DNA from 3 places in the Trichocoleus sp. FACHB-90 genome. Region 2 is predicted to be linked to each of the others. Evidence: predicted binding sites of a transcription regulator. Region 2 holds the regulator's gene; each other region holds the start of a gene.
What was found. The regulator NtcA, encoded in region 2, controls nitrogen genes in cyanobacteria. The targets are predictions, from matches to a motif close to TTTGTANNNNNNNNTACAAA.

Region 1 (7,467 bases), on a different contig from region 2:
ATTAGCAGCGTTTCAGACGGGACTTTGGGGCGAGTTTTTGCGGGAATTGCAGCAACGACAACCTGGAGGTTTGCACAATAGCTGGGTGAGTATGTTTAGCTTCGATCCGCGTGTAGGCGCCAAGATTTTTGCTTCTTGGGTGCAGGAATTGCCAAATCTGCACTGGATTTCGGGAAGGGTGCCTATGGAAGTTTTGCGAAGTAGCGATCGCATTCTCGGTGTCCGATTTGCCGATTTTACCGTCCATGCCCAAATAACTCTAGATGCAACCGAACTAGGAGATTTACTCCCTCTAGCAGAAATTCCGTATCGTTGGGGATGGGAAATGCAATCAGAGTTTGGCGAACCCAGTGCGCCAAACTCACCCAATCACCTTACCGAAAAATACCCAGTCCAAGCTCCCACTTGGGTAGCAATTATGCAAGATTTTGGCGAGGGTGCATCTCCAAAAATCGAAAATCCAACTCCCCCTACCTCCCTTAAAAAGGAGGGATTTGAAAATCCATTCCTGGGCGCTTGGGATAACTACGGTTGGGAGAATTTTCTCAATTATGGACGTTTGCCAGGTGGTCTTTTGATGATCAACTGGCCCGTATGCGGCAATGATTATGGTGAAGGCGTGGGGCGTTTGGTGGAATCAGAAGCGGCGCGGCGCGAATTTCTCCAAGAAAGTCTGTGGCATACTCAAAGCTTTGTCCAGTTTATTCAAACCCAGTTGGGGCGGCGTTTCGGCTTAGCAGAGAATATATTCCCTGAATCCTCAACAGACCAATCGCCAATCCAAAATCGAACTGGTGCTTATGCTTTGCATCCTTACTACCGAGAAAGTCGCCGCCTAGTGGGACTCGCTACGGTGCGGGAGCAGGATATTTTACCTGTGGTTGGGCAAGTTGCACCTTTGAGAATGAATGCTGCTGGACAAGTTCAGGCGATCGCCCTCGGTAACTACCCGAACGATCACCATTATCCCAACACTAATTTCTTAGTCAAACCAAAATCCCTCCGTTGGGGCGGGCGCTGGACTGGGACACCGTTCACAATTCCCTTCAGTTGCCTAATTCCCGCCTCAGTCGATGGTTTTCTCGTCTGCGAAAAAAATATTTCCGTGTCCCATATTGCCAATGGTGCCACGCGGTTACAACCAATCGTGATGAACATCGGTCAAGCAGCTGGTATGGCGGCGGCGCTTTGCATACAGCGGGGTTGTCAACCAAGAGATTTGCCAGTCAGAGTGCTGCAAGAAGCATTGTTGCAAGACAAACAAGCTGCATCGGCGATTATCCCTCTATTCAATATGCCACCCGACCGCCCCGACTGGCTGGACTGGCAACGTTACTACCTAGACAACCCAGAAGCCTACCCTAAGAATGGTAATTGCCCATTTACTAAGGATGGGGGATTGGGGATTGGGGATTGGGAATTGGGAATTGGAGAAGAGGAAAAAGTCTTACCTAGTCCCTCCCCAGTCCCCAGTCCCCAGCCCCCAGTCCCCAGCCCCCAGTCCCTCTTCACTGGCATCTTCCAGCGCCGCGCCGAACAGGATTACACCCTAACTGTCGGGGACGAGCAAACTTGGAATGCGATCGCTCTTAGCCCAGAGGTAGACCAAGCACTACAAACCTACAAAGACCAACAGACACTCTGCTTTTGGGGACATCTGAACCTATCGGGTAACTGGTTAGTTGTGGAAAAGATTTTACACAATCAGCTTCCACAGCAAGTCAAAAGTTAAAAGTCACGCATAGTTAAACACCGTCTTGGCAAGACATCAGCCGAGTGACTTTATGCAAGTTCAATCTGGAACACCTTAGCATCAATTAAGCTTCTTTACAGAAGTTCATCCGGGTGCATAAATAGGAACTCCGTATCAGGGACTATAACCCTGACACGGACATCTGCTATGCGCCCTTACACGTCTATCATGTTGTTGAGCTTGTTATCAATCTCTGTGGCAATTAATTCTGTGGGGATGTGGTCTAGCTTAACAAAAATACTCGGATCTTCGTTTGGAGATCAACAAATATCAGTTCAAATCGCTCAAGCCAAGCAAGATTGCCAATCTCCCCCCAGGGGAACCTCTCGCCGAGATACGGGTAAATGCTTTGATTGATTTTATCAGTATCGGTTCAAACTTAACAACAGGGAGTCAAGGAGCGCGATCGCCCATACCGACAAATTAATTATATTGCGATCGCCCACCTTGAAACCGGAAACAATCTCAAGACTGACGCATTTCCACAGTAGACTAATGTTGACTCTGGATGAGCATTAGGCATCTGTTTAAATGTCGGCGTCTGCCAATGACTGCGTAAGTCCTCAATTGCTCGCTCCCAGTGGGCCTCCTGGGTAAAAAACTATCGACAGACAGCAAACAACTTCAAAAAGCCTGTATGCTAGTGTACCAAGAAACACTGTTTGACACGCGACATTTGAGGTGTAGCCATTTATTCTTGCAACCATTGCTGTCTATGAGGTCTTTCTTTTCTATAATTAGAGATTATTATCTTGATACTATCGGGGTGCCTTGAGTTCAGCGGACGAGCGCGAGCCACTGGAACTCACTGCGAAGGTGAAAGATAAGCTTTTCACCAAGAAATACAAGTTTTATACTTTTGCGATGTAACCACCCCTCATATGATCAACGACCTCGATCTGATCAAACGCCTCAGCCCCGGCGCTATGGATCAGATCATGTTTTATTTAGCCTTCAGTGCCATGAGAACTGGCGGACACAGGCACGGGGCTTTTTTGGATGCTGCTGCCACGGCGGCAAAATGTGCCATATACATGACTTATTTGGAGCAGGGGCAAAATATCCGCATGACGGGACATTTGCACCACATTGAGCCAAAGCGGGTCAAGGTCATTGTTGAGGAAGTCAGGCTTGCCTTAACGGAAGGGAAACTGTTGAAAATGCTGGGTTCTCAAGAGCCTCGCTATTTGATACAGTTTCCCTATGTGTGGATGGAACAGTATCCGTGGCAACCAGGGCGATCGCGCATTTATAGCACCAGCCTGAACGCTGACGAAAAGCGCTACCTTGAGGAAAAACTGCCCGCTAATCTACCAGATGCTCAGCTAATCAACGCCTTTCAGTTCCTCGAACTGATTGAATTTCTGCACAAGCGATCGCAAGAAGATTTGCCAGAAGACCGACGCTTGGAATTGAGCGAAGCTTTCGCAGAACACATCAAGCGCCGCTTAATCTATTCCGGTACAGTGACCCGAATTGATTGTCCTTGGGGATTGCCCTTCTACGCCCTTACCCGCGCCTCCTATTCACCCGCCGAAGACGAAGAACGCACCTACATCATGGTTGAAGATACCGCCCGGTACTTCCGACTGATGAAAGATTGGGCAGAACGCCAGCCAAGTGTAATGCGGATACTTGAGGAACTGGATATTCCGCCAGATCAGATTCAGGAAGCCATGCAAGAACTCGACGTAATTGTTCGAGATTGGGCAGATAAATATCACCGCCCCGACGGTCAGCCAATTATTCTACAAATGGTTTTCGGGCCAAAAGAAGATTCCTGAATCCGGAATATCTCGTTTTCTCGTTCCTAATCCACAGCCTGAGAATGGCACCTGTGAGGGGGGAGCCTCAGCATCATTTCTTCAGCAGGGGGAGGCTCAAGCCATCCCCCTTTTAACGTTTCTAGGCGTAGTACAGGAATCTTGGCTGCCTTTCTAGAAGAATAAGCGAGGTAAAAAAAACTACACAGATGAAATTTTTGAGGTTAATCTGGGAAGAATTAACTTAACCTTCGTTAAAGACAGGAGCAAAAATGTCAACCGTATTTTCCACAAATCCATCGTCATCGAATGACAACGCCTCTGTCGGGGTACGGTATTTAGCCAACCGAGAACATTTAACGCTGCTCAAGCAGGGCGTAGGCATTTGGAATGAACTAAGAAAACATAGCCCAGAAAAACTCTCAGACCTCAATAAAGTAGACTTGCGGGGGGTAGACTTAAACCGAGCGGATCTTAGTGGTGCCGACCTCAGCCGAGCTGACCTGAGCCGTGCCGACCTCAGCCGAGTGGACTTTAAAAGAGCGGATCTATCTTGGGCAAACCTCAGCCAAGCTAACCTCCGCAGAGCCGACCTCAGCCGCGTCGATCTCCGTGGGGCGGATCTTCGGGGAGCTGACCTTTCCTGGGCGGATCTCTCTTGGGCAAACCTCGAAGATGCCAACTTGGAAGGAGCAAACCTGCACAAAGCCGACCTGATTTGGGCTAACCTGCGCGCTGCAAACCTCCATCGGGCGATTATCTACGGCGTAAGCTTTCACAGGGTAAACCTTTTCAAGACCATCCTGCCAGATGGCATTCATGATTAGGTGATGCAAATCTGGTGTGCTGCTACATTTAATTCTTGGCTGGACTTCTTAAAATTTTCTATAAATTTCCTGTAGTAGGGGCGATTTATAAATTGCCCCTACAGTTTTTATACAGATTATGAAATCAGTATTACTGCTTTGATGCACTGCACATTTTTATAAATCCCTACATAATGCAAAAACAAAATGGGGATCATTCACCTGTTGCATAAGTAACCACTATTTGGTAACTAAAGATACTGAACAATGCTGAAAGCTTATTAGGATAACTGAAAGATAGGCATTGTAGAAATTAATGACAGCCAAAAAGAATTTAATCGTTATTGGCAATGGCATGGTAGGACACAAGTTCTTAGAGCTGATGATTGCCAAAGGAGCAACGCAGCACTGGAATTTGATTACCTTCTGCGAAGAACCTCGCGTTGCTTACGATCGCGTTAACCTCAGTGGATTCTTCTCAGGAAAAACTGCGGCAGATTTATCTCTAGTTGAACCTGGGTTATATCAAGAAAACGGTGTTCAAATTCATATCGGTGATAAAGCAGTTGCCATCAATCGAGAAGAAAAAACAGTCACGTCTGCCAACGGTTTAACTGTTGCTTACGACAAACTTGTGCTAGCAACAGGTTCCTATTCTTTTGTACCGCCCATTAAAGGAAATGATGCCAAAGGCACCTTTGTTTATCGGACAATTGAAGACCTTGAGGCAATGTCATCCCATGCTAAAAATAGTAAAGTAGGGGTTGTTGTTGGCGGCGGTTTATTAGGTTTGGAATGCGCCAACGCTCTGAAAAGTATGGGTTTGACAACCCATGTTGTTGAGTTCGCTCCCCGACTGATGCCAGTGCAAGTTGATGATGCTGGCGGCAATATTCTTCGCAACAAAATAGAAGAACTTGGTGTGACGATTCATACCAGTAAATCAACTACGGAAATTGTTAGTGAAAATGGCAAAGTCGCTAAAATGACTTTTGCTGATGGTTCCGAGTTGGAAACAGACATGATTGTGTTTTCGGCTGGAATTCGCCCCCGCGATGAAATTGCTAGAAGTTGTGGAATAGAAGTAGGCGATCGCGGCGGTATTGTTATCAACGAACAATGTCAAACATCTGATCCAAATATTTATGCTATCGGAGAATGCGCCCTCTATCAAAATCGCATCTACGGCTTAGTCGCTCCCGGTTATACAATGGCAGGAGTAGCGGCGGATATCTTGTCCAATACAGCAACGAGCAGCTTTGCTGGCGCGGATATGTCCACCAAACTCAAACTTCTGGGAGTGGATGTTGCCAGTTTCGGGGATGCCTTTGCAAAATCTCCCGGCGCTAAAGAAATCGCCATCAGCGATACAGTTCAAGGTGTTTACAAAAAGCTGGTTTTAAATCAGGATGGTAGCCGTCTTTTAGGCGGAATTCTAGTAGGAGATGCTTCCGCTTACGGTACATTGCTGCAATTTGTGCAGAATGCGATCGCGCTCCCGCCTTATCCAGAAGATTTACTCATGCCACCCCGCGAAGGTCAGACTGCTACAGTAGGCATGGGTGTAGAAAGTTTACCAGATACAGCTCAAATTTGCTCCTGCAATAATGTCAGCAAAGAGCAAATTTGTACCGCGATTCAAAAAAACAATTTCACCGATATTGCCAGCGTAAAAAAATGCACTAAAGCAGGCACAGGTTGCGGCGGCTGCGTGCCACTGGTGACGGATATCCTCAAAGCTGAAATGAAGAAAGCGGGGATAGAGGTAAAAAATAATCTCTGCGAACACTTCGCCTATTCTCGCCAAGAGATCTATCATTTAGTGCGTTCTCAAAAAATCCTGACTTTTGAAGATTTAATTCAAAAACATGGGCAAGGTAAGGGTTGCGAAATTTGTAAGCCTGCGGTAGCTTCTATTCTCGCTTCCACTTGGAACGAGTATATTTTGGAGATGTCTCACGTAGGTTTGCAGGATACCAATGATTATTACCTGGCAAACATTCAGAAGGATGGAACTTATTCGGTAATCCCACGAGTTCCCGGTGGTGAACTAACGCCAGATAAGCTGATTGTATTAGGAGAAGTTGCCAAAGATTTTGGTCTTTACACCAAAATTACTGGCGGACAGCGCATTGATTTATTAGGTGCGCGAGTAGATCAATTGCCCCACATTTGGAAGCGATTGATAGATGCCGGATTTGAATCGGGACACGCTTACGGTAAGGCACTCCGCACGGTAAAATCTTGCGTCGGTAGCACTTGGTGTCGCTTTGGTGTGCAGGATTCTACCAGTTTGGCAATTGAGGTAGAACTACGTTATCGAGGCTTGCGATCGCCTCACAAACTAAAATCAGCAGTATCAGGTTGCACCCGCGAATGTGCGGAAGCTCAAAGCAAGGATTTTGGCATCATCGCTACAGAAAATGGCTGGAATTTGTATGTGTGTGGCAATGGTGGAATGAAGCCGCAACACGCGGTACTGTTAGCATCAGACATCGACAAGGAGACGTTGATCAAATATATAGATCGGTTCCTGATGTTCTATATTCGCACTGCAAATCGACTTGAGCGCACGGCAACTTGGTTTAACAAACTTGAAGGTGGAATCGAATACCTGAAGCAGGTAGTTATTGAAGATTCTCTTGGCATTTGTGCTGAGTTGGAAGAAGAAATGCAGCACCTTGTCAATACCTATCAATGTGAGTGGAAAGCCACAATTGAAGATCCGGAAAAGGTACAGCGTTTCCGTCACTTTGTGAATTCCGAAGAACCAGATCCGAGTCTCGTTCATGTAGAGGAACGGGGACAAAAACGCCCAGCTTATGAACACGAGAAAACTTTAGTTGGGATTTCAGAGTAACCTCACCTCCAACCCTCTCCCCGCAAGCAAAGAGGGGGCAAGAAGTTAGTAGGGTGGGAATTCCTCACCCCACAGGATAAGAGTTTCCAAGATTACTTAGCAGGAAGATACAATGATTCAAGCATTACCGATTCGTGAGACTATTACGCAGTGGGTTGATATTTGTCCACTGGCAGCGATCGCGCCTAATACTGGAGTTTGTGCTTTAGTTGAAGGTAAACAGGTGGCGATTTTCCGGGTAGGATCTGAGACTGATGTGTTTGCGCTGGGTAACTACGATCCCTT
Region 2 (12,836 bases):
CCCTCTTAATTGTCAATGCCGTTTCTGGCGAGTTCTTGGGTAATTTGTTTTCCACCCACCCTTCGACAGATGCAAGAATTCAAGCGTTGCTTAAGCTGGAGCAAGAAATGCCCTTTGTTAGGTGTTTGATGCTAAAGGGAGGATAAAGAATGAAGCACGATATTCGTTCTTATTCTCAACCAAAAGTTAAAAGTATCAAAGGAGAAATATCCATGAATACCGAAACACCAAATACTACAGAAACCGCCATCGTATCAATTAGTCAAGAAACGGAAGACCTCGTAAATGAGAATATGCCTCATGAATCCGATGAGGTCAAGAATGAAACAAAGGCACTAATTGATGCGATTAAAAAACGGGCGCAGGTAGAAACCAAAAATGCTACTGAGTTCACCCGCGATACTTATCTAACTGCGGTGCGTCAAGCACGGGAGAAAATTGAACACGATAAGCTGTTCGATCCAGACAGAATTGCTTACTCGTTTAAACTCATCCAGATGGATACAGAAAAGAACTGGGAATCTATTGTTAAGGAAGTGTCAACGTTGGGCGATCGCTTAGCCGAAGCCGCCAAAGCAGCTTGGGATGTGCTGACTGCTCCTCGCACACCTTCTGACAAATTATAAAAAATCTGGGCGCACGTAGTGCGCCCAGATTTTATGCTGAAAAACCAGTTTTCTAGAGAGAAAACTGGTTTTTGATGTGCAGGTCTTTCTTACCGACTATATTCTTTTGAGCTAAATACAACTAACGCGCGATCGCATCTACTGAGTATGTGAAAATTGAGGTGAATAACTTGGCGTACCTTTAAAGCCTGATGGTCGTTATCACTTTTGCTTTTCGCTACCAGCCAGTTCCCAATTATAAAAACAAATTGCTTCAGCCTACTGTCCTCTTTCTGTTGGGATTAGCGGTGACTCAAATTTCTGGCTGTGAATCTATTTTAGGTTATCGTATTGGTCAGAATGAGTCTGGAGCAACTATAGAACGGATAATTAATTCGCCAATAGCCATACCGCTAAAATTTGATGCAGCTAATGAATTTTCGCAAGGGCTGGGAGCGGTAAAAATAAACGGCAAATGGGGATATATTGATAAAAGTGGCAACTTTTTAATTCAACCACAATTTGACTTAGCTGAGTCATTTTCGCAAGGGCTGGCAGCAGCAAAAATAAACGGTAAATGGGGATACATTGACAAAAGTGGCAACTTCCTAATCCAGCCGCAATTTGATTTAGCAGAGTCGTTTTCTCAAGAACTGGCAGCAGTAAAGGTAGGCGGCAAGTATAGCTATATCGACAAGACGGGGAAAGCCATCATTCCACCGCAATTTGATGAAGCTAAGCCGTTTTCCCAAGGACTGGCGGCGGTAGAAATGGGCAGCAAGTACGGCTATATTAACAAGAGTGGCAAGTTCGTAATCCCACTGAAATTTGATTCGGCTGAATCTTTTTCCGAAGAACTAGCACTTTTTAAAAGTGGTGAAAAGTGGGGCTATATTAATCAGCAAGGGAAGGTTGTAATTCCACCAGAATTTGATGAAGTTAAGCCTTTTTCCGAAGGATTAGCGGCGATATCAATTGAAAAAAAATGGGGCTATATTGATAAGACGGGAGACTTCGTGATTGCGCCCCAATTTCATTGGGCTGGTAGCATTTACACAGGGCTGGCGGGGATAGCGATCGCAGATAAGATTGGCTATATCGACAAGGCGGGAAACATCGTGATTGCACCGCAATTTAATAACACTTATGACTTTTCTGAAGGGTTGGTATCTGTAAAAAGGGGCAGCAAGTGGGGCTATGTTGATAAAACTGGAAAGTTTGTAATCCAGCCGCAATTTGATAACGCTTTGCCTTTTTCTGAAGGGTTAGCGAAAGTAAAAATTGGCAACAAGTATGGCTATATTGCCAATCCCCTCAAGTAATACCTAGTAGATGCAGGAGAAAGTTCACTCTTGCTTAGCGATCGCAACCTAAGCTAATCCTCCCGAACTGAACTATCCCCTGACCACCTACAAAACCCCTTTGGAACTGGGAATCATACCAGCACGACGGGGATCGATTTCCATAGCCATACGAAGACTACGCGCAAACGCCTTAAAGGTCGCTTCGATAATGTGGTGGGAATTAATCCCATCCAACTGTCGGATGTGCAGCGTCATCTGGCTATGATTCACCACCGCTACAAAAAATTCTCGCACCAGCTGAGTGTCATAAGTCCCGACTCGCTGGGTGGGAATTTGTAAGCCATAGCTGAGGTGAGGACGACCAGAAAAGTCTAACACCACCTGCACCAAAGCTTCATCTAAGGGGGCGAGGAAATTACCAAAGCGAACAATTCCCTTGCGATCGCTTAGTGCTTTCCCGAACGCCATCCCCAACGTAATGCCCACATCTTCGTTGGTGTGGTGGTCATCAATTTCTAAATCCCCTTTCGCGGCTACATCCAAATCAATCAGCCCGTGAGAGGCAATTTGATGCAGCATATGATCCAAAAAGGGAATGCCCGTATTGGCGTTGCAAGTCCCATTCCCGTCTAAGTTTACTGTCACCAAGACATCAGTTTCGCCCGTCTTACGTGAAACCGTAGCCGTGCGAGGTGATAAAAGTTGTTCAAGGTTCGGAGTGGTGGAAACGCGATCGCTTGTCTGCATAGCAGATGCTCACTAACAAGAAACAAGTAAGTTTATTATTCTATGCTATCGAGCTAGGGAATGGGGTAAGTTAGATTCTTTCCCCAGTCCCCAATCCCCAGCCCCTACATCACATTCCCATAATCTCGTATCCAGCATCTACATACAGCACTTGACCCGTAATCCCACTTGCCAAGTCGCTGCACAAGAAACTAGCAGCATTTCCCACTTCTGTCTGAGTCACAGTTCGCCGCAGTGGTGCTACTTCCTCAACATGATGGATCATATCCAGAATGCCACCCACCGCCGATGATGCCAGAGTGCGTATCGGGCCAGCTGAGATTGCATTCACGCGAATATTAGAAGGCCCCATCTCCGAGGCTAGATAACGCACGCTCATTTCCAAGCCAGACTTAGCAATGCCCATCACATTGTAATTGGGGATCACCTTAACGCCGCCCAAATAAGTTAGGGTGACAATACTGCCGCCTTCTGTCATTAGCGGTTTCGCCGCCCCAGCCAGTTGAACTAGCGAGTAGGTGCTAATTTCCAAAGCTTGAGTGAAGCCAGCGCGGGTGGTGTTGCTAAAATCACCTGATAAATCGTCCTTGTTGGCAAAAGCAAGACAATGGATTAAAATATCTAGCCTGCCCCACTTATCGCGGATGGCATCAAATGTAGAACGAATTTGGTCATCATTCTGAACATCGCAAGGTAAAAACAAGCTGGGGTTGAGAGGTTCTACCAATTCGGCGACTTTCTTCTCAAAGCGTCCTCGGTCGTCTGGTAGATAAGTAACTCCCAAATTTGCACCAGCTTTGTGTAACTGCTGGGCAATACCCCAAGCGATTGAGCGGTTGTTGGCAATGCCAGTAACTAGGGCATTTTTTCCTGATAAATCTAGCATGATGTCAATTTTGAAGGCAATATTAGAGAATATCCGATTTAGGGCGGTAATTCAGATAGCTTGCGTCGGGATCGAAGCTTACCCAACATGACTCAAACTGCATCCCAGCTTATCAAACAGGTATTGTCAAGATATAGACATTTTCCTTAACAATCTGATTTGCGCCGTGGGGTTGAGGCAATTGGAAAAACTTGGAGGATAAAACAACTTTAAAATTATGTATCAAGCAGCACAAAAAACTGCCTAAGAGTCAGTTTATCAGTGTCTAAAGTCAGAAATTTCTCACAGTCGGTTGTAATTCCCAGAAGAGTTTCTAGGGCAGCAATAAGGATATAAGGAAGTGGTAGTGACGCAAGATAGACCGTTAGCAGCTGTGTTCCGTCAAATCGGAGGTGGGGCGTTTCCGCCAGTGGTGGAAACCTTTGATCGGGGCAAAACTATCTTTTTCCCCGGAGACCCGGCTGAACGGGTATATTTTTTGCTCAAAGGAGCTGTGAAGCTGTCTCGCGTGTACGAAGCTGGGGAAGAAATTACAGTGGCGCTGCTGCGAGAAAACAGCGTCTTTGGCGTACTGTCGTTGATTACCGGGAATCGGTCAGACAGATTTTATCACGCAGTAGCATTTACGCCTGTGGAGTTGCTTTCAGCACCAATTGAACAGGTGGAGCAAGCGCTCAAGGATAATCCAGAATTGTCGATGTTGATGCTGCGGGGGCTTTCATCGCGGATCTTGCAAACAGAGATGATGATTGAGACTTTGGCGCACCGGGATATGGGATCGCGATTGGTGAGTTTTTTGTTGATTCTCTGTCGCGATTTTGGCGTTCCAGGCCCGAATGGAATTACAGTTGATCTGAAGCTTTCTCACCAAGCGATCGCAGAAGCAATTGGTTCCACAAGAGTGACAGTCACCCGGTTACTGGGAGATTTACGCTCAGAGAAAATGATTTCCATCAATAAGAAAAAAATTACCGTTCATAACCCGGTAGCTTTGAGCCAGCAGTTCACCTAAAACATCTTTTGCACTGTCAGCTTTTGTTAATCAATAGTTGAAGTACCAGCGTCTATCACAAAAAAGCCTTTATGCTTAAGCTTGAGAGGTGATAGCTAAAGCTGGAAAATGACCACCAGTGCGCTGGTCTTAATTTTATCGATTTTGGTATTGGGTGGTGCGATCGCCACCTTGGGCGATCGCATTGGCACTCGCGTGGGAAAAGCGCGGCTGAGTCTGTTCAATCTGCGTCCCAAGAAAACTGCGGTCTTAGTTACAATTCTTACAGGTTTGATGATTTCCGCCTCAACCCTGACGATCCTATTTGCCACCAGCAAGCCGTTACGCACAGGCGTGTTTCAAGTTGATGAAATTCAGCGAAAACTCAGAACCGCTCGTCGGGAGCTTGACCAAACTGTAGCCCAGAAACAACAAACTGAAAGCGAACTCTCCAAAGTTGCAGCCCAGAAACAACAAACTGAAAACGAACTCTCACTAGCCCGTACCGAGCAGCAAGCCGCCCAAAAGCGTCTGGATGCCATTAATAAGTCTCTGGCGGCAGCACTAGCCAGACAAGCCCAGACAGAGGCGCAACTGAGCAAGACAGAGCGCGAACTTAAAAGCGTTGCGGCTAGCTTTGAGAAAACCCAGCAACAGCTGGAAAGTGTTTCTGGGCAAGCGGTAAATTTACGTTCTGAAATTCAACAACTTCAAGGGGAACGCCAGGAACTAATCAAGGAGCGCGATCGCGTAAAGGCTCAAATCACCCAACTCAAGGGCCAAGTTACTCAACGCGATCGCGAAATCGCCAAGCTTGACCAAGCCATCACAGAACGCGACCGGGAAATTGGTAATCGCGACCAAGCCTTGGCAGAACTTGATCAAAAAATTTCCAACCTGAGAAACAGCATTGCCCAACGTGATAAAGAAATCGCCAAGCGAGACACAGCCCTCGCCCAACTTGATGAGGAAATTTCCGCACGAGACCAAGTAATTACTCAGCGCGAAACTCGCCTCAAGGAAATAGAGAAACAACAAGCTGCCCTAGAGCAGGAAGTAGCAGACCTGGAACAGTATTACCAATCCTATCAAGCGTTGCGTCAAGGTAACGTCGCTCTCCAACGCGGTCAAGTTCTGGCTTTTGGTGTCTTCCGTATTGTCGATCCCGCCGCCGCCCGTCAGGCTATAGATCAGCTTTTACGAGAAGCAAATCGCACAGCAATGAAAGCTACGCAACCTGGTAACAACAATAACAACAAGGTGGTCAATGAGCGCGTAGTGCAAATTACCCAAGCGCAGGTAGACCAACTGCTTAACCAAATTAAAGATGGTCGCCCCTACCTGGTGCGAATTTTCTCGGCTGGCAACTACGTCCAAGGGGAAAAGGACGTACAAGTCTTTGCAGACGCGACAGTGAATAAAATCGTGTTCAGTGATGGTGATATCATCGCAGCAACATCTGCCGACCCTTCAACTATGAATGACCAACAAATGCGGCAGCGGATCGATTTGCTCCTGGGAGCATCTCAGTTCCGAGCTAATCGAGCTGGAATTTTGAACGATACAATTCAGGTAGGCGACGGTCGAATTACCAGCTTGATTCGCTTTATTGAAAAGCTGAAAAAGTTCAAGCAGCCTATCGATCTCAAGGCAGTAGTGGCAGAAGATACATACCTCGTAGGGCCGCTGAAACTGAATTTAGTAGTCGTGCGGAATGGAGAGGTAATTTTTAGTATGTAATTTGTCAATTCCCAATCCCCAATCCCCAATCCCTAATTCCCAATCCCCAATTCCCAATTCCCAATCCCCAATCCCCAATTCCCAATTAAAATGATTTTAGGTTTCGATCCGGGGCGTGATAAGTGTGGTATAGCCGTGATGGGACTTGACCTGACACTGCATTATCATCAGGTGGTGCCAGCACCAGAAGCGATCGCAATCATCAAAAACTTGTGCGAACAATTCGCGATCGCTACTCTGGTAATGGGCGATCAAACTACAGCCAAAACCTGGAACAAGAAACTTCAGACAGAATTACCCGCATCGTTGCCGATAGTCATGGTAGATGAGCGCTACAGCACTTTAGAAGCACGCGATCGCTACTGGCAAATGTATCCCCCAAAAGGTCTTTCTAGCCTCATCCCCAAAGGATTGCGTGAACCACCCCGACCAATTGATGATATTGTCGCCATCCTCCTCATCGAAAGATACTTAAAAACACAAACAACTAATAAGTAAGCGCCACGGCTGGGAATGGGGAATTGGTAATCATTAGACCTCTTGCATAAATGCCTTGAACTAAAGTACCCTTCGGGAACGCTACGCGAACAGGCTTAAAGCTAAAACCCGTTAAAACGGGTTGAGGATGTTTGCCAGTTAGCTTTAGCTAACTTTAGCTTTCAGCCCGAAATTTATTTCAGGGCTAACTTTGGCTTTCAGCCCGAAATTTATTTCATTCAGGGCTGACTTTTGCAAGAGGTCTATTCAACGGACAACTGACTAAAGTTCTGCCCTGATAGTAAAGGCATAGTCTCCCCCAGGCTCTAACTGATAATCCTTCTGCTCTAAAAACCGCCCCAATGGTTCCAGAATTAAAGCGCGTCCCAAAGAAGGTGAGACCGACAATTCCCCCTGTCGGAAACACCAATGGAACTGCCACTCATACTTCGCCGCTGTAACTTCCCCTTTCAGAAAGCCCTGTTGCCAGGACATTTGGGTAATTCGGACGTAAGCAGTGGTTTGAGGTAAACGTTTAGAACTCACAATCGCTCAGCTGATTCAAATGCCAAAATTTCAGCAACAATACTAAACTTATGGCGACTCAGGTGTAGATGACATCATTCTCACAGCTGACTTGCATTTGCCAAAACTCAAAAGCAAATACGCCCCTAGACATGGAAAGTGCCAGACTCGACGGGCAGTGACTAGGATGAAAGAAGAGTAACTCCAGGCAAGACAGTAGGTGCAATTTTGACTCGTTCAACATCTGACGCAACCCCAAATTCCAACCAGTCACCTTCACCACACTTGAACTACAGCGCTTTAGATCAAGAATTAGACAGCGCCATTTTCAGCTTTGATGATATCCAGGCAGAACTGAACTACAAAAAGGCGCAAAACGCCCTGCGAGACTTGGTAGGCAATTTGGATCTTACTCCCCAAGAACGGGCAGGATTGGAGTCCGAAATTGAGGACTTGGCAACGATGCTGGACAAGTTAGATCGGTCACTCGTCCAAATTGCCGCCTTTGGCATGGTGGGAAGGGGCAAATCTTCCGTACTCAATGCTTTATTAGGTAAGAACGTGTTTGAAACCGGGCCTCTTCATGGTGTCACCCGCACCCATCAAGATGCCAGCTGGCAACTGGAAAATGAGCCTGAAGCACAAAGTAATTCCGAAGTTTTGCGAGTCACGCTGCCAAGTCTGGGCAATTCCCAGATTCAGCTGATTGACACTCCGGGGATTGACGAAGTAGACGGAGAAACCCGCGAAACCTTAGCGCGACAAGTTGCCAGACAGGCAGATTTGCTGCTATTTATCATTTCCGGCGACATGACTAAGGTGGAATTTGAGGCGCTGTCGCAACTGCGGGAAGTTGGTAAACCGATGTTGCTGGTTTTTAACAAAATTGACCAGTATCCGGATGCCGACCGGATAGCAATTTACCACAAAATTCGGGATGAGCGAGTGCGAGAATTGCTATCACCGGATGAAATTGTCATGGTGGCGGCGTCGCCTCTGGTGGCGCAAGCTGTGCGCCGTTCTGACGGAACTAGAACCGTGCAGCGACAGCCGGGAACGCCACAAGTTATGGATTTGAAGCTGAAAATCCTCGATATTTTGCACCGGGAAGGTAAGTCGCTGGTAGCACTTAATACTATGTTGTATGCCGATGATGTGAATGAGCAGCTGGTGCAGCGTAAAATGCAAATTCGGGATGATTGTGCCAATCAGATTATCTGGAAGTCGGTGATGGCGAAGGCAATAGCGATCGCTCTTAACCCACTAACAGTGGTTGACCTCCTCTCCGGTGCCATCATTGATGTGGCAATGATTCTCACTCTATCCAAACTCTACGGTATTCCCATGACTCAAACGGGTGCTGTGGGATTGTTGCAAAAAATTGCCCTGACTATGGGCGGGATTAGTGCCAGCGAATTGGTGGCAAATCTCGGACTCGGTTCACTCAAAAGTTTGTTGGGTATCTCTGCACCCATGACCGGAGGCGCATCTTTAGCTCCCTATCTTTCGGTGGCGTTAACTCAAGCTGGTGTCGCTGGTGTCTCTTGTTATGGCATCGGACAAGTTACTAAAACTTACCTTCTCAATGGTGCTTCCTGGGGGCCAGACGGCCCGAAAGCCGTTGTGACTCGCATTCTCACTTCCCTGGATGAAACTTCAATTTTGAATCGGATTAAGCATGAGTTGAGCGCCAAGTTATTTAGTTGAACGCGATCGCTTGTCTTTCTCTTGTTATTTAAAGCTCATCTAATTCAACTTTAAATCCATCGCTCAAAGTAACTGCTCGATAGCTCCGCTTGGCTCAAATATAATTATAAATAAACGCTTTGACAGTGTATGTTGATTTTGGTTGGCTGTAGGGACATGGCATTGCTATGCCCCCACAAAATATCGCAATTTTCGAGATTTTCTAAGGGTTGTATGACACCCTGCTCTTCGTTCACCAACAGGGAGTTAGGGGGTTAGGTTAGAAAGCGATCGCTTCCCCCTCAACCAAGTATGCAGCCACTACGCGACGGCAAATTCAACTGTATGGATTCTCCCTCAACGCTCCAAGACACCTCATCTGTGCCATACAATAACTTACTAGGTTTGGATTTTAATGCCGCCTCAACGCTTACGTTTTCTGCGGGTGCAGTATTGACGTTAACAGCAACAATTATCTCCTCGTCTCCCAAAGTTCGAGCAAATACATAAACTGTCCCTTCTGCAAACAGAACTTTGTAATCACCTGTACGCAGAGCAGGGTGAGCGTGACGCAAAGAAATCAATTTTTTGTGATAATCTAAAACATCACGTTCCCAGCGCGCTTCCATCGGGAATCCTCGGCGCGAGTCGGGATCGAGTTTTCCCGGTAATCCCACTTCATCGCCATAGTAGATACTAGGCGCACCAGGAAAAGTCAACAGCAGCAATGTTGCTAGTTCACAACTTTCCTTGTCGCCTCCTGCAATGGAAATTAATCGCGCTGTATCGTGACTTGCCAGCAAATTCAGTTGCGTGAGTTGAATTTCCCAAGGGTATAATTCCAACAACTGCTGGATTTTTTCGCCATATTCGGCGGCCAACAGCGGCGGGTAGGGATGATAGGAACGATCTTTCACTTGCTCCATGTCCACGCGATCGCCTGCGGTAAAAGCAATGGTCGGCGCGGTAAATAGATAATTCATCACCCCGTCAAACTGGGTACCATCCAACCATTCCCGCGAATCTCCCCAAACTTCCCCGACAATGTAGGCTTCTGGGTTAAGGGCTTTAACGCGATCGCGAAATTCCTGCCAAAACCCCTCAGTCTTAATCTCAAACGGCACATCCAAGCGCCAGCCGTCAATGCCGAACTTAATCCAATATTCGGCAATCTCCATAATATATTCCCGCACTTCTGGATTATCGTGGTTGAACACTGGCAGCGCCCGATTTCCATCCCAGCCCTCATAATTCGCCGGAAAATTGCCGTCATACGCCGATAAAGGCCAGCCTTCAATCTTGAACCAATCCACCCAAGGCGAATGGGGGCCATTTTCCAGAACATCGTGGAAAAAGAAAAATCCGCGACTAGAGTGATTAAACACCCCATCCAGCACAACCTTAATATCCCGTTCATGGGCAGCTTCCAGCAACTCCCGAAAAGCGCCATTCCCCCCCAACATCGGATCGACCTGATAATAGTCGTGAGTGTGATAGCGGTGATTACTAGCCGATTGAAAAATGGGGGTAAAATAAACCGCATTAATCCCCAAATCCTGCAAGTAATCCAACTGCTCCATCACCCCCCACAAATCCCCGCCTTTGTACCCTTGAAGCGTCGGCATTTCGTGCCAATCTTCCCACCGGGTATCTTTCAAAAGCCGCTTGTGAGGATGCTTCGTTTTAGCAAAGCGATCCGGGAAAATTTGGTAAAAAACCGCGTGCTTAACCCAATCTGGCGTCTGTATCTGCATAAACTCCTTCCTAGCCCTTCAACGCTAAGGTACAGCCCTTGCCAGCTTTTCGCTTCTCACCTCTGGAAGATAATCTTTGTAACAGAATACTCAACAGCGAAATCCAACTTTGCCTTTTTGTGATACTTAGGTATTAAATTATTGCCGCCCAAAGTTTAATCTGTATTACTAAAATATAAAATTTTTCTTAAAATTTAAGCAGGTTTTTATTTTTCCTTATTAATAATAGCTCAGTAGCAAATATGACATTAGGACAAACAATTTATCAATGATTACTCTGCGTATACAAGAAATTACGGGCGAAAAAGGTTTAACTCTAGAAGAACTTAGCCAAGTTTCAGGCGTTTCCTTAGAGGCTATTCAGATATATGCAACTAAGCCAGTGGAACTCACAGAAGAGATTGCTAGTGACCTTAAAAAAATTGCAACCAAACTGGATGTAAGTGTAGTGGAGTTAGTGAAGCCTGTAGCCAAGCGGGAAGCTTTCCAACTCAAAATTATTGAAATGGCTAAACAGAAGGGGTTAACCTTGAAAGAGTTGAGCGTTCTCTCTGGCGTACACCCGACTCTTATCGCATTCTATAGTACGCAGTCTATCTATAAGAATAAATTAGCTGAATCTCAAGTTCAGAAGCACCTTAGCCAAATCAGCGGCGTTTTAGAGTGCAGTATTGAAGATTTGAAACTTGCCATCGAACTGCCAACAACTATGTTTCGGATCAAAGAATTATTAAAAGATAAAAATTTAACTTTATATGATTTAAAACTGCTAACTGATGTCCCTGATGAACTGATTGATTTAGTTGCTACGCAACCTGTAGATATAAATTCTCTTAGTAACGCATTCTTAAATTCTGAGACACAGGAACTGCCAAGCATAATAAGACCTATTTGTTGTTTGGTAAATCCAGAATCTGCTTGCTGTAAAAATAAATAGTATTAAAATTTTATATGACAAATACTAGTAAAAGGGATATTCGCAATTTAAGAATTACCAATCTTAATCACACAAAATAATTTTTACAAGCAAAAGCTGGGCAAACAAATGCAAGGAAATTATTAATAGTAAGTTTAATCATATTATTGTCCGGGTTTTTTAGTATTTTACCTTCTTTATCAGGAGGATTGGTAGAGATTATTATATATGACACCCTGAAAAATAGCTACCATGATAAACAGTGGCAAAGTGTAGCTTTAGTAATAGGGTTTATGTTAGCATATACAATTAGTTTGTTTAACTTGATAATTCGCGGTGTAGAGATAACTACATCAATTATTGTTATTGGAACAATTCCTGCTTGTATATTTATCGGTATTTTCAGTAAGGCTAACATTGTAACTAATGAAATCTTGCTGCTTGTAATTAGTATAGTTTTAGCTTGGACTAGCTCAATTATTCTAGCATTTTTTTATATAACTACTTTTGTAATTTGTGGATTTATAGGTAAAGTAATGATATTTTCGGTGACAGCTATAGTAGTTGAATTATCAATTATAGTATCTACAATAACTGAGCGAGAATTGAAATCGGCTGAAGGAATTATTACTTTAATTGTAGCCATCGCAGTCATCCTCACAGGTGCTATCATCGCAAGACAGGCAATTAGAGGCTCACCCCAATTTGTCTGGATTAGAGAAAAAGCGGTCTTTTGGGCAGCAACAGGTGGGACATCTTTTTATGGAGTCGATTTAACAGATGCTTGCTTTGATGGTGCAGATTTACCGCACACAGATTTTAGAAAGGCTATCTTAACCCGTGCTAGCTTCAAAAATGTAACTGGACTAGAATTATCTAGATTGCAGGGAACGATATTGGAGCCACCCAATGTTAGAAAGTTACTGATAAAACCACAAGAAGGTTCCGGAAGGGATTATACAGGAGCAAACTTAAGTGGCGCTAACTTGAGAGAGGCTAATTTGGAAAAAGCAGTTATCACGGGAGCGAACCTGAGTAATGCTGATTTGAGAGAGGCTAATTTAGAAGGAGCAAATCTTAAAGGAGCAAATTTGAATGGTGCCGATTTGAGAAAAGCTAATTTGGAATGGGCAAACCTATCTAAATCTCAAATATTAGATGCAGATTTTTCAGGAGCTTATCTTACCTATTCCTGCATTCAAGAG
Region 3 (12,836 bases), on a different contig from region 2:
CTTTCAACTCAGCAATCACTATTTGGGTGTTGTCGCTGTTGAATAACTTAGACCGCTGCAACGTCAGTAAAAAGTCGTTTACGTGGTCGAAGCTGGGGGCTTTTCCGGTAATTACGATGTTGGAGTTTGGTGGTTCAACTGTAGCACCGGGGCTGGGGGGGGCGGCGGCGGCAGCAGCTGCATCGGGGGTAGTTTGTTCAATGGTGGTGATTTGCAATCCTAGGGGGACGCGATCGCGTATATCCTGTAAAATTGCTGACCAAGGATAAATTTCGTTAAAAACACTAGCGAGTGCCTTTGTCTCTCCTTGAACCGCCTGGGTTTCTTGATTTACTTGTTGAATTTGCTGCTCTAAAGCTTTGCCTTTATTGAGCTGCTCGTCCAATGTACCGCTGACCACAGTCAAGCGTTCTGTTTGGTTTTGCAGCAACAACCACAGTCCTCCCACCGCTGCTGGTAGCAGCAGACCAACTGCCAATCCCGCATAAAGCGGCAGCATCTTCTTACTATCAGGGGCTGATGATTTGCCACCGCCACGAGCGGGGCCTGGTACTATGCCACGATCCTTAAGAAAATTGATATCTAAGCTATACATCCCTTTAAACCTCTCTTAGTCCTAATCCCAACACAACTCCTAATCCCGGTCTTTGCACTGGCGAAATTTCTTCTGTCACCTCCAAAGAGAGAGCAGCAACTGGGTCTACTTGCGTAGTTGGCAAGCTTAACCGTTGCGTGAAAAATTCATCCAGTTGTCCAATTCCTCCTCCAGGCCCTGCTAGTAGCAGCTGCGCCACTTCCAAATTTTCGCTCTGATTTAGATAAAAATCGATAGAGCGACGTAGTTCGTCGGCTAGCTCTCCTAAAACTCTCACCAAAGCAGCCATACCGGGATTGATGCCTGTTGCACCCGACCTGACGTTATCTACTGGCGTGTTGGGAATTGTCATCGCTTGCAGCGTTTCGGTGCTTCTCGATGTTGGTAAATTCATCGCCCGGTTAAGAGCAGTCTGAAGTTGGAACGTTCCAATGGGAACGGTGCGCGAGAATTGCGGCACTCCATCCACGATAATCGCAATTTCGGTGCTATCGAATTCTATATCCACCAATACAGCTGCTTCTTGAGGCCCAAATTGTCGCAATTGCTCTCGAATCGTCCGAATTAGGGCAAAGCTACTAATCTCCAACACATCGATTGTTAACCCAGCTTCCCGGAAAGTCTCGATATAGCTGTTTGTAATTTCCTTGGGAGTGGCAACTAGCAGCACCTGCACCTTTTCAATTCCATCTTCATCGGTGAAAAAGCCCAGCTTCTGATAGTCCACATCGGCTTCTTCCCGTGGGAATGGCAGATATAGACCTGCTTCGTGATCCAGCACCATTTCCCGCAACTCTCTATCATCGAGTTCGGCTGGTACTGGGATAACGCGCACTACTGCTTCTCGCCCAGAAACGGCTGTGGCAACGTTCTGGACTTTTATTTTACTTTCTGCCAGTGCCATCTTAATTAGTTCAGCTAGAGCCGGGGCATCTGCAATCTTGCCTTCTAGGAAGATTCCTTCTGGAACCTCTGTAGAGGAGAGTGCTGCCAATTTGAATCCTTGACCCTGCTTGCGTAGCTGAGCAATATTAATCCGTTCCGGGGCGATTTCTATACCAATTCCTTTGGTACGTTTGGCTATTAATCCTTTAAAGCGGGTAAACATATTTTTTTGTTGGCTTTTCTTCGCAGCCCTGCGATCGCGTAGTAGGTGAGGAGATTGGGTTTAGGGAAATACAGACAGATTTATGGTACCCAATCTAACTCATAAACACATCGGTAGAGACAAAACTACACCCCGAAAGATTCCATACATTAGATATACCTCATCGGGTAGTATAGATTACTTCTATTGCCAAAATGGGATTGCGATTTACATGAGCCGGATAAATACCTGGAGACGTTTGAGCATATTCACCCTATTGGGATTGATGCTCAGCTGGGTGATTAGTTGTAGCCCTAGTCCATCCTCCTCAGGAAACCCAGAAATTGAATTTTGGACAATGCAGCTACAACCACAGTTTACTGAGTATTTTCAAAAGCTGATTGCTAACTTTGAAACTGAAAATAAAAATGTCAAGGTGCTATGGGTAGATGTTCCCTGGAGTGCGATGGAAAGCAAAATCTTGACAGCGGTTTCGGCAAAAACGGCACCGGATGTGGTAAATCTGAATCCTGACTTTGCCTCCCAGCTGGCATCGCGCAATGCTTGGTTAGATTTGGATGCTAAAGTTCCTCAACAGGTACGCTCGGCATACTTACCTAATATATGGAAGGCAAGCACTCTTAATGACAAAAGTTTTGGCATTCCCTGGTATCTGACGACGCGGGTAACAATTTACAATACCGATCTGTTTAAAAAAGCTGGTATCAGTAAACCACCAGCAACTTATACGGAATTAGCACAGGTTGCTGAAGCAATTAAAAAGAAAACTGGCAAGTATGCGTTTTTTGTGACGCTGGTTCCGGAAGATTCCGGGGAGGTGCTGGAGTCGTTGGTGCAGATGGGCGTTCAACTGGTGGATGCGGAAGGTAAGGCGGCTTTTAACACGCCCACAGGTAAGGCGGCGTTTCAGTATTGGGTAGACCTTTATAAGAAGGGATACTTGCCGCAGGAGGTATTGACGCAAGGGCATAGACGTGCAATAGAACTATACCAGGCTGGGGAGACGGCGCTGCTGGGGACGGGGGCGGAGTTTATGAATACGATTGAGAAGAATGCACCCGTTGTCGCGCAAGTGTCGGCTGCTGCACCGCAGATTACTGGCGAGACGGGTAAGAAAAATGTGGCGGTGATGAATTTGGTAGTTCCCCGCGATACTAATCGGCCGGATGATGCTTTGAAGTTTGCTTTGTTTGTGACAAATACAGAAAATCAGCTGGCTTTTGCCAAAGCTGCGAATGTGCTACCTTCTACAGTTGAAGCACTAAAAGAGTATGAACGCCAATTAGCGGGTGATGCCAAAACATCGCCATTGGCACAAGCTCGCGCTATCAGTGCTAGAGATTTGCAAGATGCAGAGGTGCTGGTTCCGGCGATGAAGGATCTTAACAAGTTGCAGAAGGCAATTTATGAAAATTTGCAGGCGGCGATGTTGGGGCAAAAGACGGTAGATCAAGCCGTGAGTGATGCGGCTTTAGCGTGGAATCAGAGGTAGTTTTTTAACGCAAAGTAACGCAGAGAACCTTTACGTTACTTTGCGTTTTTCAAAAAATGACCTATTAGATATAGGGAACCGCACAAGACTATTAAATCATCTGGGGCGGCGATCGCTATGGCTGCTTCCAAGCCAGCTGTGAGTTCGGGATAGATGCGACATGCTAATTGCGGGCAGATGTTTTGTGCAAGGGTGGCTAAAGATTCAGTTTCGGCTGAAGTATGATCTGGTACGGGGACTAAGTAAAGCTTTTCGCCTTCTCTAAGTAAAGCTTTAAAAATATCTGCATGGTCTTTAGTTGAAAGCATCCCCATCACCCAATGTATGTGTGACTTTTCCAGTGTATCGACATACTGACGCAGAGCGATCGCAGCTGCTGGATTATGTGCGCCATCTATTAGTAATTGACGATTTTGCCAGGTTGTCCACTGGAGTCTTCCCAACCATTTAGTTTTTCTCATCCCCGATGCGATCGCTTGTTCGGTAATTTTCCAACCTTGTTGCTGAAGAATTTGGAAAGATGCGATCGCTAACGCGGAATTCAACAGCTGAAAATCTCCCAACAACGGCAAAGGATACTTTATCGATTTTCGATTTTCGACACCTTCTTTATCAAGGGGGGGATCGGATTCTGCATTGAATTCCAAATTTTCAATACCCCTATATTCCACCCATCTTTCTCTACTCTGTGTCCTCTGCGCCTCAGAGGTTCGTAACTCTACCGCCGCTTGAGGGAAAACAGCAGGACAACCTAATTCCACAATCCGTTGTTTTACGACTGCGATCGCTTCCTCTGGCAATTGCCCAATTACCGCCGGACATCCTGGTTTGAGGATACCAGCTTTTTCTCTAGCGATGTCGGCTAGGGTAGGGCCTAGTACCTGCCAGTGTTCCCGACTGATGGAAGTTATGATGGTAACGAGAGGGCTGGAGCATACATTCGTTGCATCCAAACGTCCTCCCAATCCGACTTCCACCACCACGACATCTACTTCCTGCTGGTAAAAATATAACCACGCAGCAGTGGTGATGACTTCAAACTGAGTCGGTGACTCTTCATCTGGTTGGATAGCTGCTTGGACTTGTAGCAGCAATTCTCGCAGCGTTTCTAGGGAAATTGGCTGTTCGTTGAGACAAATGCGCTCATTCCAATCAATTAAATGCGGGGAAGTGTAGCGTCCGACACGATAACCCGCCTCTGTTAGAACTGCGGAGAGATAGGCACAAACTGAGCCTTTACCATTTGTTCCAGCGACATGAATAACTGGGACAGAGTGGTGCGGGTTGCCCAAATCAGTTAATAGTTTTTCAATGCGTTCTAGTCCGAGATGAACACCAAAACGTTGAAACGGTTGAAGAATTGAGTCGATATCCATGAGCAATTAATACTAATTTTTTTTAAAATTTATTTCTTGTGTAATTTATTGTGTAAATCAGCACAAGCATTCTCTAGCGCATTTACAGGCGATTTGCTAGATATGTGCGGTTATTATACGTTAGGTGGTTTGACCTGAGACGGTATTTTTTTCAGCAACTAAGAATTATTAAGATGGCAACAACTAAAGGCTTACGGGGTACGGAAGACCAAGGGAAAACTCGCCTGCTTTTGGCGCTGTGGGATATGGGCGGAGCGAAGGCGGAAGTTAAGAAAGGTGAATTAACCCAACGAATTCAAAGAACAAATGAGAAAGCTGCGGACTATCAGGGCATTTTTCAAGAATTAGAAAAAGCCGGAGCGATCGCTATCTCCAAGAATAAGATATCCCTGTCTTCCGAAGGTGTCCAGTTGCTAGGCGAGAAACTCGAAAGTGTTGATTTCGAGTTTGACTCTCAAATAGGGGCAAAAACTGCCAATGCTTTGTTGAAGTGGCTCCGAGAGATGGGAACACTATCAAATGGTGCGACTGCTCCTGGTGTGCAAAGTAAGGCGGAAGGGAAAGCGATCGCATCCTACGACGAGTTTAAGCCAGTGGCGTTGGATGTATACGACCAGCTGAACCGGGATTATAACCTGGACAATCTGGTGCCAATTTATCGGATTCGGCGGGAAATTGGGGAACGGGTAACGCGATCGCACTTCAACGAGTGGCTGCTGGAAATGCAAGCCAACGATCTTGTCCAACTCATCGGCGGCGAGATGACAGACATCACACCTGATAAAGCTGAAGACTCCATCAAAACTGAACTTGGCGGAATACGTTACTACGTCAAACGCCTAAGTTCTAAAAATTGATCTAAATCTTTTTGTAAATTCGTTACCTCACGCAATAAGCCATGACTAACTCTTCTGTTTCCTCCGTCGAATCCTTAAAATCTGCTCTTTTGGATCAAAACCCATTTAACGAGGTCGTTGTACGCTATCAAAATATTTGGGGACAGGGATTTCTTGATGTGGAGTCTCTAAATAATCACGCTTCCAATGCAGTTTTTCAGGCGATTGAGCAAAATCGGACAACCTCGATAGTCATAACTGCGGAATATGGAACTGGTAAAACCCACCTTATTAGCCGCATCCGTCATCATCTACAGTCTCAGGGTGGTGCATTGTTTGTCTACGCCAACAAATATGGTGACATCCAACAAATTAAGCAAGGATTTCAGGTAATTTTAGCTGACAGTCTCAGAAACCTTGGTAGCCAAGAAGTCACACAATGGCAGGAACTAGCGACATCTATGGCTAACCAGGTATTTAAGGCTGCTAACCCTAAGAACAAGACTGTTTCTCCTAAAGAGCTAGTTGAAAAATTTGGAAAGGGTAAACCAGAGCAAGTCAATAAATGGGTGAACGATCTAGCCAAAGGATTTCGCAAAGTAAAAGATGTTAGTGATCCTAATATTGTCAGAGCAATTTTTTGGACACTCTCAGATGAAGAAATGCTTGATGCAGTTCAATGGTTAGCTGGTCAAGAACTAGCTCAATTTAAAGCTAACGAGTTAAGATTACCCACTCAACGTCAATCTTTTGATGCTGTTTTGCAAATTTTGGATTTGATAAGTGAATATAACGAACTTGTCATTTGTTTTGATGAATTAGACAATCCAGACACTGATCCAGACACTGGCTTGACAAGAGCGCAAGTTGTGGCTGGTTTAATAAAAGAACTTTTTGAAAATCTCAAGCGTGGGGTAATTCTGAGTGTGATGCTTCCTGCTGTATGGAAGGATAAAGTTAAGCAAATGCCTAGCTTATCTTGGCGGAAGATTTCTGACTATGGAGAACCACTTGATTTAAAATTCATGGATGAGGATTCTGTCATTAATTTAGTGACCTTGCGGTTAAGAGATTTTTATCAAGCTCAAAACTTGGTTCCTCCTTATTCAGTTTATCCATTTTCTGAAAGTCAACTCAGGGGTATTGGTAAAACAAAGTCAGAAACCGTTAGACAAGTATTGGTGTGGTGTAAAGAGAACTTGTCTAAGATGCTAGACCGTGAAAGTGTAAAACCACCTTCAGATCCAGTAGAGGAGGCTTTTATTGAAGAAATGCAAGAAAATATAGGAAATTACTTAGATGATAATTTCCAACTTGCTGATGCTCTTTTATTTGGCTTTCAGACATTCATTGGACAGACAGTAGAAAGAGTAACCATTGAAGAGGTTACAGATAAAGTATATAAAAAGAAAACGGACAAGCACCTCAATTTCAAGATAATTGGCAAAGAAAACGGACAACCTGTAAAAATTGGCGTTGCAGTTCTTCAGTATGCTGGTGGCGTGGCGCTGGGAACAGGTTTGGGCAAGCTGAATGACTATAAAAAATTTGATTTAACTAGAGGTTGTTTAGTTCGTTCCAGGTCTAAGAAAATGACTAAACCTATGGAATCCAAGTATCTTGAACCTCTAATCAGAGAAAAAGGTGGAGAATTTGTGGAACTCAAAGAAGATGAGATAAAACCTCTAATAGCTATTCGTGCTGTTCATCAAAAGCGAGAAGTGGACTATAACTTAAGCGAGGCTGAAATTATTAAGTTCATCACTGAGAAAGGGGCTGAAAAAATGCTAGGAGCTAGTAACCCTCTGCTTAAAGAAATTCTCAGCGATCCATCTTATGAGGTGCCTACGGATATGATTGAAGACGAACCCGTAGTTTCAGAGGAGCCAATGATGGTTGATGTATCTGAATCAGACAACATAGAAGAAGCAATCGACACTTTATTCAACAAAATTAATGCTTGATATCCTGGCTATAGCAGTCTTAAATGCTTCGTGAAGGCAAGATACCCGACTTCTCTAAGAGTCGGGTATCTGAAGGTCTAGCATCTCACAACTCCAATAAGATTGCTATATAAGTTAAGTGCAACAGAGAAATTTATGAGTACCATGCGGACAAAACTACCGACTGATACTTGGGTTGTAGCTACATGGGATGAATTTATCCAAACCGTTGAAGACCCAGCTTATCAAAAAGCTAAAGGCTACTACTACAATGGACGAATGAGGATTGAAACTATGTCAGTAGGCCCTGATCATGCAAAAGATAATGGGATTATTGCTATTGCTGTCACCTTATTCGCCGCTCTCAAAAATATCCCACTGAATTGCTTGGATAACTGTAGCTACCGGAAAACAGGTGTTCGAGAGTGCCAACCTGATGTATCTTACTACATCGGAGAACGGGCGCAAATGGTACCGACAGGAACAGCGATCGCTAATCTTGACATTACTCCACCGCCAGATATAGCTATTGAAATTTCTGACAGTACCCTAGCTGATGACAAAGGCGAAAAACGCTTACTTTATGAAGATATAAAAGTATCTGAATATTGGATAGTGGATGTGCAGCAAGCCGAAATAATTGCCTTTGAAATAATTTCTAGTGGTGGTAGTAGAAGAATTACTCAATCTCAAATATTACCAGGTTTAGAGATGGCAGTATTAGAAGAGACTTTGCGGCGCAGTCGTCAAATGGCACACTCTCAAGTTGTGGCTTGGTTATTAACTCAATTTCAACCATAAGATGAAGTATGTCGCCAGTCAATTTTGTCAACCTTGATACTGCCCTAAAAGTACCAGCGCCAGACATTGAAGCGTTAATTCAAGGGAGAGCGATCGCAGCTACGCCTCGGACATTCATTGATCCGGGGCGACAATTTGCTCTCTATCCTGCTGATGCTTCGATTAACTTGCTACCAACTGAGCAACATTATCGCCCGAATTTTTTGTCTGTTGCTCAAACTGCATTTGCCCAGTTAAATTCTGAAACAGTCACAATTAAAGCTTGGGCTAGGTGCGAACTGTGCCAAGTTATAGATAATTCTGAAGCGTTAGAAGCTTTGTCGCGGTTGACAATTTGGACAACAGAAGCATTGCAGCAAATTCTCTCGCAACGTCCTTATATTTTTCTGACTTATTTACGAGTTTATCCGCTACCTCAACCGATAGAAGTTCCAGTAAATCCCAAGGGTAATTTTGTTTCTTTACCGAATCTCCTAACTGTTACTGAATCTTCGCCTGTATTGAGCGATCGCGTCTTCACTCAACGCCGCCAGCAGCTAGAACACAGACAGCCGCCACTGCATCCAGAATTGGAAGAATTGCAGAATGCGATCGCGCAGTTATCTATCAACAACCCAACAGCTAAAGAACTAGATCGAGACATCAAAGTTTTTCTCGGTTGGACTGAATCCTTACACCTAAGACAATCTGACCCCGATTTAGCTTGGATAAACACAATTGCTGACTTAGGTAATCGTAGTAAAGAAAATGAAGGCACAAGTAACTATCAAGCTGGTACTGATTTTGAGATTGTAGTCCGTAACAGCCTTGAATTTTTAGGCTTTACAGTTGACTATTTCCATAAAGGCGGTGCTGGTGGTGTAGATGTCTTCTGTTCACAACCCTATCCTCTAGTAGGTGAATGTAAAGCAGGTAAAAGTATCCCCAACCCAACCGCAGTGCAACTGTTAAATTTGGGAACGCTACGCCTCAAAAGTAAAGAACTATTTCAGCAAGCTGCTAAATTAATTATTGGCCCCGGCGAACCAACTACCCAACTTAATGATGCTGCAATAATACAAGGTATGGCGATTATTAATCCTGAAACACTTGAGAAACTGGTAAAACTGCAAAGTAAGCATCCTAACTCAGTAGACTTGTTTAAGCTGAAAAATTACCTGAAGCCGGGACAATCTGATGATGAAGTTGAAAAATACATTGCTCAAGTTGAAAAAGAGATTAGATTGCGATCGCATCTAGTCCAGCTCTTGAAAAAGCATCTAGAAACTACAGGCGATGAGAATGTTGGCATTGATGCCCTTCATGTAGCTTATCTTTACTCCAATCCACCTCAGCCATTAAAAACTGAGGAAATGCACGATATTCTGATTGAGCTTTCCTCACCTTTAGCGGGTTACTTGGGACGAATTAAGGGTAGTGATTGGAGGAGCGATCGCTTTTACTTTCTGCGCGACTTGTCAATGGATATCTGAGATAGAGAAAGCGATCGCTTGTATTTCCGGCGCAACTTGTCAGCCTAGGCATACTCCAGCTTTGGAGAGAGCGATCGCATTCTTTGAAATATAATCATCAACTAGCGATATTTTTCTCGCATTGCGAATCAGATGCAAGTTGTAACGTTAAAAATTTTTGTGCTGCTTGTGGTGTGAAAAACCAAATTTAGTTCATCAAAATAATTAGCCTTTCTGGGAAAGTTAGCCGCTTCTCTTAACATCTGGAACGCCACAAATCACCAGATGAATCGCACCAAGTTTATCGTCCCCAGGCCATAGTGGGCTTCAGTGTGCTATCTGCCAAAAGATATAAATGCTGCTTAAAGTATCTTAATCGTTGACGATTTGCTGGCGAACTGTAAAAATAGATACAGAAATAAAAATATTTACTTCTTACCAAATGGGGATTCGGAGCCATCAACGGCACTGGAGAATAGAACTAGAGAGAGATGTCGCACTCGTAACCTACCTCATTTAGTAAGAAATACTCAGGAAACTTAATCAGAGGCAAAATTTATGAAATTTTCTTATCGCGGTAGCAGTTATGAAAACACCTCACCCACCCTGGAAGTGACTGAAGGCGAAATTTTGGCTAAGTATCGGGGTCAAAATTATAAAGTTCAATATCCCAGACACGTTCAGGTTCCTGATGTGATCGTTAATTTAAAGTATCGTGGCGTTCCCTACATCGTCGGCAAAACCGGAACAACCGATACTCTACAGCGGCAACATCTTGAACAATTGGTAAATTTACCGGAGTGCAAATTGTCAGCGGATAAAAACCGTCAAAAAATGATGGATGAATCCGCTAGAATGCACTTGGAGAGTATCCGGCGCAGTCTGGAACACCGCATCCAGGTAGCCAAAGCTAACGGAGATGAAAACCTGATGCGCCTTCTGGAGGCAGAGTCGAAGCAATTGAGCGGGTGCTAATTAGGTGAAACTGATTAGAATATCTCTGGTAGGCAAGATGCCTGTCAGAGATATTTAATTTAGTAGTCTGCAATTAAAGTGCGATCGCGTTTCGACAGAAAAATATCGCGCTCATCCCCCTAAAGGTGTAGAATTTGATCTAAGCACGAAATCTTCAAATCTGAAGACGACGGATTCCTGGTTTATATAAGTAAGCGGGCGATAGAGAGCGATCGCCTTTTTTTTTGTGCAATGTTGCCGTCGAACAACCAAGTTGCAGCAATCCGTACAAATCCTATTTCAATTTTTCACAATAATTAATAATGTTGATCTGCGTCTCAAGCAGTAGCGGCGACACTCTCTGTTCACTGGTGGCTGTGAAGCGCAGGTATCGAGATTGTATTCTCCAGGCGGAGAACCTAAAAGCGATTCGCCCCTAAATTTTGCTCTTAATTGTTTGTGGAGACTAGAAAATGTTTGAATCTTATCGTCAACACGTTGCTGAACGTGCGGCTTTGGGAATTCCCCCTTTACCCTTGGATGCCGAACAAACATCGCAACTGTGCGAAATGTTGAAAAATCCGCCAGATGGTGAAGAAGAGACGTTGTTGGAATTGTTGCGCGATCGCATTCCCCCAGGCGTCGATCCCGCAGCTTACGTCAAAGCAGGATTTCTCACCGCCGTTGCCAAAGGCGAAACCAAAAGCCCCCTAATTTCCCCCATCTACGCCATCGAGTTGCTGGGGACAATGGTAGGCGGCTACAACGTGCAATCGTTAATAGATTTACTTAAATCAGACGATGAATTGGCATCAGCAGCCGCAACAGCTTTAAGCAAAATCATGCTGGTGTATGATGCCTTCCACGATGTAGAGGAATTATCCCAAACTAATCCCTACGCTAAACAAGTAATCGAGTCTTGGGCGGCGGCTGAGTGGTTCACCTCTCGCCCCACTTTGCCCGAAGCCATTACCGTCACCGTATTTAAGGTGCCCGGAGAGACGAACACCGACGATTTATCTCCCGCAACCCATGCCACAACCCGCCCGGATATTCCCTTGCACGCCTTGGCAATGCTGGAATCTCGGCAACCGGGAAGTTTGGAAACGATTGTCGAGTTAAAGAAAAAAGGGCATCCCGTTGCCTATGTGGGGGATGTAGTGGGGACTGGTTCATCGCGCAAATCTGCGATCAACTCAGTGCTGTGGCACATTGGCAATGATATACCTTTCGTGCCGAACAAACGGGCGGGGGGATATATATTAGGGAGTGCGATCGCGCCCATCTTCTTCAACACCGCCGAAGATGCAGGTGCATTGCCCATCCAGTGCGATGTCACCCAGATGGAAACCGGCATGGTAATTACCATTCATCCTTACAAAGGTGAAATTACCAACGAATCTGGCGAAGTAATATCCACCTTCAGCCTCAAACCCGACACCATCACCGACGAAGTACGCGCCGGAGGACGCATTCCCCTACTTATCGGACGCACCCTCACCGATAAAATCCGAGTTGCCCTTGGTTTGGAAACAAGCCCCATCTTCATCCGTCCTCGCCCACCCATCGACACGGGCAAAGGATACACCTTGGCACAAAAAATGGTCGGCAAAGCCTGCGGACTCGCTGGGGTGCGCCCTGGAACTTCCTGCGAACCAATAATGACCACTGTTGGTTCTCAAGATACCACAGGCCCCATGACCCGCGACGAACTCAAAGAACTCGCCTGTCTGGGTTTCAGTGCAGACTTGGTAATGCAGAGTTTCTGCCACACCGCTGCCTATCCAAAGCCAGTGGACGTGAAAACCCACAAAGAACTGCCCGACTTCATCGCCCAGCGTGGCGGTGTCGCCTTGCGTCCCGGCGATGGTATCATCCACTCTTGGCTGAACCGGATGCTGTTACCAGACACAGTGGGAACTGGCGGCGACTCCCACACCCGCTTTCCCTTGGGTATTTCCTTCCCAGCAGGTTCCGGGTTAGTTGCGTTTGCAGCAGCTTTGGGCGTAATGCCGTTGGATATGCCGGAATCTGTTTTAGTCCGCTTCAAAGGCGAATTGCAACCCGGTATCACGCTGCGGGATATTGTCAATGCCATCCCATATATTGCCATCCAAAAAGGTCTTTTGACTGTCGAGAAACAGAACAAGAAAAACATCTTTTCTGGGCGAATTATGGAAATTGAAGGTTTGCCAGACTTGAAAGTTGAGCAAGCTTTTGAATTTACCGATGCCAGCGCTGAACGTTCTTGTGCAGGTAGCACAATTAAACTCAGTATCG

Region 1: nirB (nitrite reductase large subunit NirB) is a predicted target of NtcA. The motif match lies at 4,567-4,586, and genes of this name have one in related genera.
Region 3: H6F74_RS05705 (DUF4278 domain-containing protein) is a predicted target of NtcA. The motif match lies at 10,000-10,019, and genes of this name have one in related genera.

Annotation. Positions count from the first base shown of each region.
Region 1 covers NZ_JACJOK010000076.1:166-7,632, reverse strand. The annotation lists gene H6F74_RS22435 (FAD-dependent oxidoreductase) at 1-1,732, shown strand, start outside; gene H6F74_RS22430 (hypothetical protein) at 2,007-2,180, shown strand; gene hetR (heterocyst differentiation master regulator HetR) at 2,635-3,537, shown strand; gene H6F74_RS22420 (pentapeptide repeat-containing protein) at 3,789-4,343, shown strand; gene nirB (nitrite reductase large subunit NirB) at 4,639-7,182, shown strand; partial or broken gene H6F74_RS22410 (nitrite reductase (NAD(P)H) small subunit) at 7,295-7,467, shown strand, end outside.
Region 2 covers NZ_JACJOK010000069.1:301,694-314,529, reverse strand. The annotation lists partial or broken gene H6F74_RS31130 (hypothetical protein) at 1-146, shown strand, start outside; gene H6F74_RS20925 (hypothetical protein) at 213-626, shown strand; gene H6F74_RS20920 (WG repeat-containing protein) at 818-1,927, shown strand; gene hisB (imidazoleglycerol-phosphate dehydratase HisB) at 2,015-2,656, opposite strand; gene fabI (enoyl-ACP reductase FabI) at 2,766-3,542, opposite strand; gene ntcA (global nitrogen regulator NtcA) at 3,883-4,554, shown strand; gene H6F74_RS20900 (DUF3084 domain-containing protein) at 4,663-6,273, shown strand; gene H6F74_RS20895 (pre-16S rRNA-processing nuclease YqgF) at 6,364-6,771, shown strand; gene H6F74_RS20890 (DUF3146 family protein) at 7,033-7,296, opposite strand; gene H6F74_RS20885 (GTP-binding protein) at 7,561-8,982, shown strand; gene H6F74_RS20880 (glycoside hydrolase family 13 protein) at 9,264-10,715, opposite strand; gene H6F74_RS20875 (hypothetical protein) at 10,984-11,652, shown strand; gene H6F74_RS20870 (pentapeptide repeat-containing protein) at 11,799-12,836, shown strand, end outside.
Region 3 covers NZ_JACJOK010000020.1:3,115-15,950, reverse strand. The annotation lists gene H6F74_RS05745 (PilN domain-containing protein) at 1-595, opposite strand, end outside; gene pilM (type IV pilus assembly protein PilM) at 600-1,703, opposite strand; gene H6F74_RS05735 (sugar ABC transporter substrate-binding protein) at 1,915-3,195, shown strand; gene H6F74_RS05730 (folylpolyglutamate synthase/dihydrofolate synthase family protein) at 3,231-4,571, opposite strand; gene H6F74_RS05725 (hypothetical protein) at 4,745-5,428, shown strand; gene H6F74_RS05720 (P-loop NTPase fold protein) at 5,470-7,371, shown strand; gene H6F74_RS05715 (Uma2 family endonuclease) at 7,507-8,151, shown strand; gene H6F74_RS05710 (DUF1802 family protein) at 8,160-9,623, shown strand; gene H6F74_RS05705 (DUF4278 domain-containing protein) at 10,161-10,577, shown strand; gene acnB (bifunctional aconitate hydratase 2/2-methylisocitrate dehydratase) at 11,030-12,836, shown strand, end outside.